Regions from separate parts of the Neorhizobium sp. R1-B genome, predicted to be linked through region 3. Evidence: riboswitches for the same ligand, from Rfam matches in the RefSeq annotation. Region 3 holds a riboswitch; each other region holds the start of a gene.
The links. A riboswitch is a leader RNA that binds a small molecule or an ion and turns the genes downstream of it on or off. The one in region 3 is predicted to bind cobalamin.
Positions count from the first base shown of each region.

Region 1: linked by a shared signal. The riboswitch ahead of EDE05_RS15825 (CbtB-domain containing protein) and the one ahead of bluB (5,6-dimethylbenzimidazole synthase) in region 3 are both predicted to bind cobalamin.
Region 2: linked by a shared signal. The riboswitch ahead of EDE05_RS07615 (ABC transporter substrate-binding protein) and the one ahead of bluB (5,6-dimethylbenzimidazole synthase) in region 3 are both predicted to bind cobalamin.

Region 1 covers NZ_SOEM01000010.1:160,817-164,087, forward strand. Annotated here, with positions in the region: gene cobW (cobalamin biosynthesis protein CobW) at 1-407, opposite strand, end outside; gene EDE05_RS15820 (DUF1636 domain-containing protein) at 404-805, opposite strand; cobalamin riboswitch at 912-1,114, opposite strand; cobalamin riboswitch at 1,173-1,366, shown strand; gene EDE05_RS15825 (CbtB-domain containing protein) at 1,403-1,579, shown strand; gene EDE05_RS15830 (CbtA family protein) at 1,593-2,348, shown strand; gene cobO (cob(I)yrinic acid a,c-diamide adenosyltransferase) at 2,345-2,959, shown strand; gene EDE05_RS15840 (cobyric acid synthase) at 2,964-3,271, shown strand, end outside.
Region 2 covers NZ_SOEM01000004.1:114,110-117,380, reverse strand. Annotated here, with positions in the region: gene EDE05_RS07620 (iron ABC transporter permease) at 1-357, opposite strand, end outside; gene EDE05_RS07615 (ABC transporter substrate-binding protein) at 354-1,385, opposite strand; cobalamin riboswitch at 1,572-1,809, opposite strand; gene EDE05_RS07610 (LysR family transcriptional regulator) at 2,267-3,163, shown strand.
Region 3 covers NZ_SOEM01000034.1:5,685-8,955, reverse strand. Annotated here, with positions in the region: gene EDE05_RS25265 (NADP-dependent malic enzyme) at 1-179, shown strand, start outside; gene EDE05_RS25260 (hypothetical protein) at 299-967, shown strand; gene bluB (5,6-dimethylbenzimidazole synthase) at 968-1,654, opposite strand; cobalamin riboswitch at 1,729-1,914, opposite strand; gene EDE05_RS25250 (TolB family protein) at 1,941-2,771, opposite strand; gene EDE05_RS25245 (NAD+ synthase) at 2,782-3,271, opposite strand, start outside.

The DNA.
Region 1 (3,271 bases), on a different contig from region 3:
TCCACCACTGCAATCACCCCATCCACGGTCACCCGAGCTTTGACGTCCGGCCACTGGAAGGCCTGGACGAGGGGCTTCGGCAGAGCGAGGCCGGAGGTTTCGATGAGGATATGATCGACGCGCGGCTCGCGGGAAAGAATCTGGTCGATCGCCGGCACGAAGTCGTCTGCCACCGTGCAGCAGATGCAGCCGTTGGCAAGCTCGATGATATTGTCTTCCGGGCAGGTCTCAATACCGCAGCCCTTCAGCACCTCTCCGTCGATGCCGACATCGCCGAATTCGTTGACGATGATCGCCAGCCGCTTGCCATCCAGCTTTTCGATCAGGTTACGGATCAACGTGGTCTTGCCGGCGCCGAGGAATCCGGTAACGACGGTGCACGGAATGCGGTCGAAATTGACGCTCATGAAGGCATGTCCTCGTGATGATGAAAGGGTGGGATGCGGGCCGTCATGCCCTTGCCGCGCAGGCAGGCGGGACGGCCACGAAGGGGAAGGAAGCCACGCTCGTCTTCTGCGAGCATCATTGCGCCGGCGACGATATCGTCGACGTTCTCCAACGTCAGATGACCGAAGACATAGGACCAGCCGGACCGATGGTTGAAGGCGGCACTCGGGCTTTTTTCGCAATTGGCAAGGCAGGTCACCGGCTTGACTGCCAGCGGCTTGCCGGCGCTAGCTTCCTTCAGCGCAGCGATCATTTTCAGGCCCGGCCGGATATCCGGATCTGCTTCGTCACGGCAGTTCGTGCAGACGAAGATTGTCACGCCGATGTCGTCGGGATCGTCTTTTCGCTCGTCACTCATCATTCAGCCGCGTTACCGCCGGGTTCAAACAATCGGGGTGCGGAGCAGAAAAGCAAAGCTCGTCTGCCATGAATGACACGGCTTCCTCCGGAGCACCCCGCCCGGCGAAGCTTACAAATCCAACGGCAGGTCTCCTGGCTCGCGGGTCGCCGCCATTTGCCTGCCTTCCCGGATTATCCAGTGGCTCGGTGGCAATGGCTCGCCGCCTACAGTTGCGGGGGCAGCCGCGGCATTGAGCATAAAGCTCGCACCGCATTCTCTCTTAGCCCCTCCCGTTGCCAGAAAAGGACCGTTCCTTTCAACTACGCCCGGTCGCGACACCATGTCAATGCGTCGCAAAGGCGATTGCGAGGCTGGCGAATTCGTCTATAGTGGCCAAGCCTATGGTGCCCGAAAGGGTTTGAGGGAATGCGGTGTGACGGATTGTCGTCAAACCCGCGGCTGCCCCCGCAACTGTAAGCGGAAAGTCTTCGTCCATGAAGCCACTGGAAAATCCGGGAAGGCGGGCGTTAGGCGTTCGATCCGCGAGCCAGGAGACCTGCCGAGGCTGAAGACGAAATGGAACGGCCCTCGGGTGGAGGGCGAAAGGACGATACGATGGTTACGAATTCCGCTTCGATGGCAACGAGCGTTTCTGCTTCGAAGATTATTCCGCTTAGCATGACGGCCCTGCTTGGCTTGTTCATCGTCGGTTTCGTCGGCTTCTCCCACATGGAAGTCGTTCACAATGCCGCCCACGATTCGCGCCATTCCTTCGCTTTCCCCTGTCACTGAGGGAAAACTTTCCATGTCATTGTTTCGTAACATCGTCTTCACGGCGGTGATCGCCGGGCTATTGTCCGGATTGCTGCTCACGATCATGCAGAGCCTTTCCACCGTGCCGCTGATCCTGCAGGCCGAGGTATTTGAAAATGCCGGCGGTGGGGCAGGCCATAGCCACGATGTTCCGGCAGCGGGAGCAGCTAGTCCTGCCGACCACCACCATGACGAAGCGGCCTGGGCTCCAGCCGATGGCCTCGAACGCTTCATTTATACCGCCGCTGCCAATGCATTGTCGGCAATTGGTTTCGGGCTCGTTCTGGTCGCGGCTTCAGAGGCTCTTGGCGGCTTCAGGGGTTGGCGCGGCGGCCTGATGTTCGGCATTGCCGGCTTCCTCGCCGTCAGTCTCGCACCCGGTCTCGGCCTGCCGCCGGAATTGCCGGGCATGCCCGCTGCGGAACTTGGGCCTCGACAAATCTGGTGGATATCCACCGCCGTCTGCACTGCGGCTGCGCTTGGTCTCCTGGCTTACACGCGCTCGGCGATTTTTGCTGCCCTGGCGATCGGTCTGCTGATTGCTCCCCACCTGATCGGCGCGCCGCTGCCGCCGTCTCACGAGACGGTCGTGCCGGTCGAATTACACGCTCGCTTCGTCAACGCGGTTTATGCCACGAATCTGGTGTTCTGGGCCCTGCTTGGGGCAGCTTGCGGCATGCTTCGCGAGCGTTTTCACGCAGGCGAGGAGGCTTCTGCCGCATCTGCGGCAAAGCTCGCTTCACGGTGAAACAGGTCGACGAAAGCATAGCCGAGCGCCATCGCGCCAAGATGGCGAACCGCAAGGCGGTTCAGGACAAGGAAGTCGCGGAGAAGACCCTGGAAAAGGGCCTTCTCATCGTTCACACCGGCCCGGGTAAAGGCAAGTCCACCGCCGCTTTCGGGCTGGCGCTGCGCATGCTCGGCAACAACCGCCGAGTCGGCGTGGTGCAGTTCATCAAGGGCGCTTGGTCGACGGGCGAGCAGCCGGCGCTGGCGGTCTTCGGTGATCGCGTTGTCTGGCACACGATGGGCGAAGGCTTTACCTGGGAGACGCAGGACCTGAAACGCGATATCGCCGCCGCCGAAAAGGCTTGGGAAAAGGCGCTCGAGCTCATGGCTGACGAGACGATCGGCTTGATTATCCTGGACGAACTCAATATCGCGCTGCGCTATGATTACCTCGATCTCGACAAGGTCATTACGGAGCTGCAGTCGCGACGGCCGGACCTGCATGTCGTCGTCACCGGCCGAAATGCCAAACCAGCATTGATCGAGGTAGCCGACATGGTGACCGAGATGACGCTGGTGAAGCATCATTTCAAGGCGGGCGTAAAGGCTCAGGCCGGCATCGAGTTCTAGGCGCATGGTTGCTCGATCACTGATGTTTCAGGGAACGGGTTCGGACGTCGGCAAGTCGTTGGTCGTGGCGGGCCTTGCCCGCGCCTTCACGCTCCGAGGTCTGAAGGTTCTGCCGTTCAAACCGCAGAACATGTCGAACAATGCGGCGGTAACGGCCGACGGTGGTGAAATCGGCCGGGCGCAGGCATTGCAGGCCCGTGCCGCCAAGGCGCCGCTCAGCGTCCACATGAATCCTGTCTTGCTGAAGCCGCAGAGCGAAGTTGGCGCGCAAGTGGTGGTGCAAGGCAGGGTCGAGGGCAATGCCAAGGCGGC
Region 2 (3,271 bases), on a different contig from region 3:
AAGAATCGCCACGCTGACGGCCCCGGTGGAAGCCCCCGCGGAGATCCCGAGGATATAGGGATCGGCTAGCGGATTGCGCAGCAGCGACTGCAGCACCACCCCGGACAAGGCGAGCGCCGCACCGCAGCAAGCCGCTACGACTGCCCGACTGAGCCGATAGCTCCAGACGATGCCTTCGTCGATCGGCTCGAGCGCATAGCCCGCACTCCACAGCCGGTTGGCCACCGTCTTGGCAACCACCCCGAACGGGATCGAAGTCTCGCCGATCGCTGCGCCAAGCCACAAGACTGCGACGAGGACCACAAGCGCCAGCGGAATAGCGCCCGTACGGCCAATGGAAGAGACTGCAGGTCTCATTTGACCAGACCGGCGCCTGCAATGGCATCGGCCAGCGCCTCAATGCCCTCGATGGTGCGGATCGTCGGATTCATGGCTTGCGCATCCATGTCGAAGACATGGCCGCTCCTAACTGCCGGCATCAGGCTGGCGACAGGATCGGTGTCCAGGAATTTACGTTTCGCCTCGATGCTGTCCAGCGGGTAACGGCGGCGATTCATTGCGCCGGCCACAATCATCGTCGGATTGGCCCTGGCGATTGTCTCCCAGCCCACCGTCGGCCATTCCTCGTCGGTTTTGATGATGTTTTCGATCCCGAGAGCCGACATGATGTAGCCGGGCGCCCCGTTTTTACCCGCCACGTATGGGTCAGCGTCTTGCTGGGCGCTGGAAAACCAAAAGACGGCCGAAAGCCTGCCCTCGACAGAAGCGACCTTGGCGCGCGCCGCTGCCTCACGCCGCTTGAGATCGGCCACTACTTCCTCGCCCTTTTCCTGCACGTCGTAGATCTTCGCGAGATCACGAACCTCCTGATAGACGAGGTCCATGGTAAAAACCTGATGGCGGACGCCGTCGCCGGCGGCGGAATTTTCCTTGCCCATGCAGTCGGACGGCGACGTGTAGACCGCGATGCCCAGTTCCTCGAACTGTTCGGGCTTTGCAACGACACCCTCGGGACCGACCTGCCACTGGAACTGCACGGTGACGATGTCCGGCTTCTTTCCAAGCACGCTTTCAAAGCTCGGATCGTTGTCGGCGAGGCGTTCGATCTTGGCGTTGACCTCTTCGTAGCCTTTCAGGACAGGCCCGACCCACAGCGCAGTGCCGATCACCTTGTCCGCAAGACCGAGAAGGTAGAGAATCTCGGTGCTGCTCTGGCCGATCGAGACGGTGCGTGACGGCGCGTTCTTGAAGGTTATCTGCCGCCCGCAATTCTCAAGCGTGAGAGGATAGACGGTTTCTGCCGCCAGGGCGTTGTGAAACAGTCCTGAAACAATCAAGGACAAAGCGCACAGGCCAACGTGCGGCCACCGCTTGGAAGTGATCATCGTTATATTTCCCGAAGTGTGATGTGAATGCGGGTCCTGAACGGGCCGCGCTAGATATCAGGATGCTTTCAAAGCACCCGGTCGCCCCGTCGACGATGGAGATCTGGGAAATATGATACGCAAAAGCGCGATGAAGCGCGGGTGTCGGCCATGTCTTTCTCCTCTTCGGGCATCCCCGCCCGTGATGATGGATCGATGTTCGACGGCAGGTCTCCTGGCTTGCGAATATCTGTCGCCCACCTGCCTTCCCGCGCCCAAAACCAGCGCAGTGGCATGGCGCCTTTCGGCACCACGAGGATGGACGGCAATCCGCTCACAGTTGCGGGGGCAGCCACGGTCTTGGATCCCCTTCGGGTCGTCCGCACCGTATTCCCTTTTCGTCCCGTTGCTTTTGACTCCGGGAACCGTCATCGCCAGATAAAGGCCCGTCCGTCTCGCCGTCAAGCTGGAAAAGACGGCAGCCAAGGTGCGGAGACCGAAGAGCAAGCGTATGAGATTTCCGCGCCCGTTCGGACCGGGGACTTTGGTCGAGATCGGCTCGGCGAGATACCGGTGATAGGTGAGGAGAAGCATACCGAGCCCCGTGTCGTATAATCACTCTCAAAAATCACACGGATCTGCATATGTAATGTTATTACATTCGTCAAATGAAAAGTTGCGCAAGAATGCTTCGTTACGGGCACCGGCCTTCTCTTTTCAGCCGCCGATGTCGTCCTTGCCGCTAATCGAGACGGAGGGGTGCGGCCGGGCGTCGTCGAGACGGAAGGATGCTGTCTCGCTGAAGACGGCAGCAGAGGCAACGCCTATGGATTGGTATCCATACTTCGCTTAATTTATCGATCCAGACCATAAGTCGTCTATGAAAACCGGACGGGGAAACGATGGCCAGGGAAGATTTCAACGACCTTTTATGGTTCCTGGCCGTGGCAGAGGAGCGGAGTTTCACCAGGGCTGCGGCCAAACTCGGTATTACTCAGTCCACGCTTAGCCACACGATCAAGCGCCTGGAGACACGCATGGGCCTGCGGCTTCTGTCCCGCACCACCCGTAACGTGGCGCTGACCGAAGCCGGTGAGCGTCTGTTTCAATCGCTGGCGCCTCGGGTCTCCGCCATAAGGGATGATCTTGCGGCACTCATGGCCCTGCGCGACAAACCGTCCGGCACTATTAGGATTACCTTGTCTGATCACGCGCTGGAAAGCATCGTCTGGCCCAGACTGCAGCCGATCCTTTCTGAATACCCCGATATCAAGCTTGAGCTGAGCCGGGATAACGGCTTGCGCAATATTGTGGAAGACGGTTTCGACGCAGGGATAAGGCTCGGCGAGAGCATCGAGAAAGACATGATCGCCATCAGGGTCGGTCCCGACTGGCGAATGCTGGCTGTCGCCTCGCCCCAGTACCTTGCCACGCAACCGCCGCCGCAGCATCCGCAGGACCTCGTACAGCATAACTGCATCAACATGCGCCAGGCCACCGGCGGCGGGCTCTACGTCTGGGAATTCGAGAAGGACGGGCAAGAGCTACGTGTCAGAGTCGACGGCCAGCTCACCTTCAATAGCTCTTACCCCATGATAGATGCTGCCATGAAAAATGGTGGCATCGCCTATCTGCCGGAAGATCTTGTCGCCGAACACATCGCGACTGGACGCCTCGTGCCCATGCTGGAAGAATGGTCGCCTCCATTTTCAGGCTATTTCATCTATTACCCGACCCGGCATCAGAACTCCCCTGCCTTCAAGGTCGTCGTGGATGCCTTGAGATACCACGGGCATTAGGCGGTAGGGACGAATTACGTTTCAGGGATTCCGGGCGGGCGCAATCGGTCCCAACTTGGCCACCCCCTCGGATAAGAGCCTCGCCAACTTCATCGATTCATCAAATTC
Region 3 (3,271 bases):
ATATCTCGTTGGGGATCGTTCGAAATCTCACCGATGCACTTCATGTCGGACCGATTTTGTTGGGTACGGCGCTGCCTGCACATATCCTCTCGCCCTCGGTAACGTCGCGCGGCGTGGTAAACATGGCAGCGCTGGCTGTTGTGGAGGCCTCACAACCGGATTTCGCTCTGCAGTCCTAGGCCTGTGAACCGCATAATCCGTACTGGCTCCGCAGATTGCGAGAGCGTGCTTATGATATTGTCAACTGGCCTGCCTCATGATGCGGTTACCGATTCTAGAGATCGCCGGACATCGACTGATGCGCATTCGCAACCTGCTGATCGCCCCAATTCTGCTTGCACCCGACATGGCTTCCGCGCGGGATATAGGCACCTGCGCGGCGCTTTACCGGCAACTCAACAATGCTCCGCAAATCATCGGCAACACCGCCGAGATGCGGCGCTATTCGCAACATCTCAGCGAGATCAACGGCGACATTCGTCGGCATCGAATCGAGATGCGCCGCAGCGGCTGCGGCGGCAGCATCGTCGTCTTCGGTGGCAGCGCTAATGGCGGCGCCTGCGACGAGATGCGCGATGCGCTTGGCGCGATGGAGCGTGAGCGCGACGCGTTGACGGCGGATCGGGAGAATGCACGCCAGCTCTGGCGCTCGTCGGATGAACGCAATGCCATTCTTGCGTCGATCCGATCGAACGGCTGCCTCCCTTCCGATGTCGAAGAGGAGCGGAAAGAGCGGCTGAAGGTTCAGGGGATCGAATTGCCGAAACCGGAGCCCTATTCAGGAGTGACCGACCTGCGGACAAAAGATCCGAAGGAAACGAAAGCGGCAAACCTGCCGCCGCCTCCGCCGTTGGAGCGCACCTACGATCCGAACAAGAAGGTTCGCATAGTGGGCCCCCAGTTTCTGCCGGATACAAGCATTGATCTTGCCAATCCGAAGTCTACCGGCCCACAACCCCAGCAGTGATCAAGCTCGGCCCCATTTGTCGTTGAATACCAGGTCCTCGAGCAAGAGCCGCTGGCGCCAGCCCTTTACCGCCAGCTCCGGTTCTCGATAAAGGCGGTCGACGTAGCCGACGCAAAGCCAGGCAACGATTTGAATTCCCTCGGGGATACCAAGCAGTGTCCGCAGGTCCGCCTCGTGGAAAATGCTGACCCAGCCCACTCCGACACCTTCGGCCCGTGCCGCCAGCCAAAGGTTTTGCACCGCGCAGACGGACGAGAATACGTCCATGCGCGGATCATGAGTGCGACCGATGACAACGGGGCCTGCCCGCTCGGGATCGCAGGTGACGCAAATGCTGAGCGGCGCCTTGCGGATGCCCTCCAGCTTCAGGTTTTGGTAGACCTCGCGTCGTTCTTGCGGAAACATCTCCGCCGCTTCCTCATTGGCCCGCGAGAAGGCCTGCCAGGCGGCTTCACGGACCTTCGGGTCACGCACCAGGATAAAATTCCACGGCTGCATGAAACCGACCGACGGCGCAGCATGCGCCGCCCCAAGCAGCCGCCCAACGAGATCGTCCGGAAGCGGCTCGGGTAAAAACTGATCGCGCACGTCACGGCGCGTCTCTATGGCCCGGTAGACCGCAGCACGGTCACGTTCCGGGAATTCTTCTGCAGGCATCAAGGCATCGGCAAAAAGATCAGGTCGCATCGTTAATCCCCAACAATGCTGACACCCCGCGTAATAAAGCAGGGCACCAAAAAAACCTTGCCGCCGTCCACGCGGGTCGGTCTATCTCGACAGGCCGGTCTTCTGACTTGGCTTCATCCGCTCGCCGCAGCCTTCCCGGAAATCCCAGTGGCATCTACTTTGCGGCAAGCGTCCGCCTCACAGCGTTGGGCACGTTCCGGTCTCGCACCGGATTCCCGATTCTCCTGCCAGCGGCAGGCACCTGACGTCGCGGTTATGCATGAGCGGCCTCACGCATTCAAGCCCCTCATGCGACAGGGAAGTAGCGCACATAGGCGAACTCGTTTCCATCCGGCGACCAGTTGGGCGAATTCATTGTGCCTTGCCCGCCAAACAACTCGAACAAGGTCTCCACATGACCGCCATCCATGTCCATCAGCCGCACGCGGACGTTTTGGTCGCGCGGATGATCGAATACCGTCGCGTCGTAGGAGATGAAAACGATCTTGTCTCCTTTTGGTGACGGATGAGGAAACCAGTCGCCGTAATTGCTGTCGGTGATACGTTCCGCTGCGCCTCCCGACGCAGGTACGCGCCAGATCTGCATGATGCCGGTACGGCTGGAGTTGAAATAGATCCATTCGCCGTCGGGAGAATAGTCGGGCCCGTCGTTCCGCCCCTCTCCGAAAGTCAATCGTGTCTCTTCGCCGCCTTCCCTATCGATCGTATAGATATCGAAGAGATCGTCGCGGATACCGCAATAGGCGAATTTTCCACCATCCGGTGACCAGCCATGCCAGTAGGAGGGCAGTTTCTCCGTCACCAGCCGGGGATCACCACCCTCCGCCGGTAGCACATAGATTGCCGACTTGCCGAATTCTACCTTGTCGGAAATGGCGATCAGCGAGCCGTCCGGCGAAATGCCATGATCGTTGTTGCACTCACGCGCAAAGCCGGTATCGACTGGAACGGGAGCGCTGTCACCCAGCGGTGACAGCCGGTAGATCAGCCCGTCGCTGTTGAGCATCAGATAGTCACCACGCGGCGACCAGTTCGGCGCTTCGAACAGAGCTTCAGTCTGCCAGACAACCCGGTATTGCCGGGTGCGAATATTGTAGATCTCGACAGAACTCCGCAGCGCCATGCCCTCACCGGTCCCGGAATCGGTTGGTGATCGGATAGCGCCGATCTCGACCGAAGTTCTTTTTGGTGATCTTTACACCGGGTGCGGATTGCCTCCGCTTGTATTCGGCAAGATAAAGCAGGTGCTCAATTCGGTGGACGGTCGCCAGATCGTGACCCCGGGCTACAATCTCTTCCGTTCCCATTTCCAGCTCGACCAGGCATTCGAGGATATCGTCGAGTACCGGATAGGGCGGCAGCGAATCCTGGTCGGTCTGGTTGGGACGCAATTCCGCAGACGGCGCCTTGGCAAGGATGTTCTTCGGGATGACCTCGCCGCCGGATCCCAACGCGCCAGGCGGCAGATGCTCGTTGCGCCATGCGGACAACCCGTAGACCTGCATCTTGTAAAGATCCTTGATCGGATTGAAGCCGCCGTTCATGTCGCCATAAAGCGTCGCATAACCCACCGACATTTCCGATTTGTTGCCGGTCGTCACCACCATGGAACCGAAC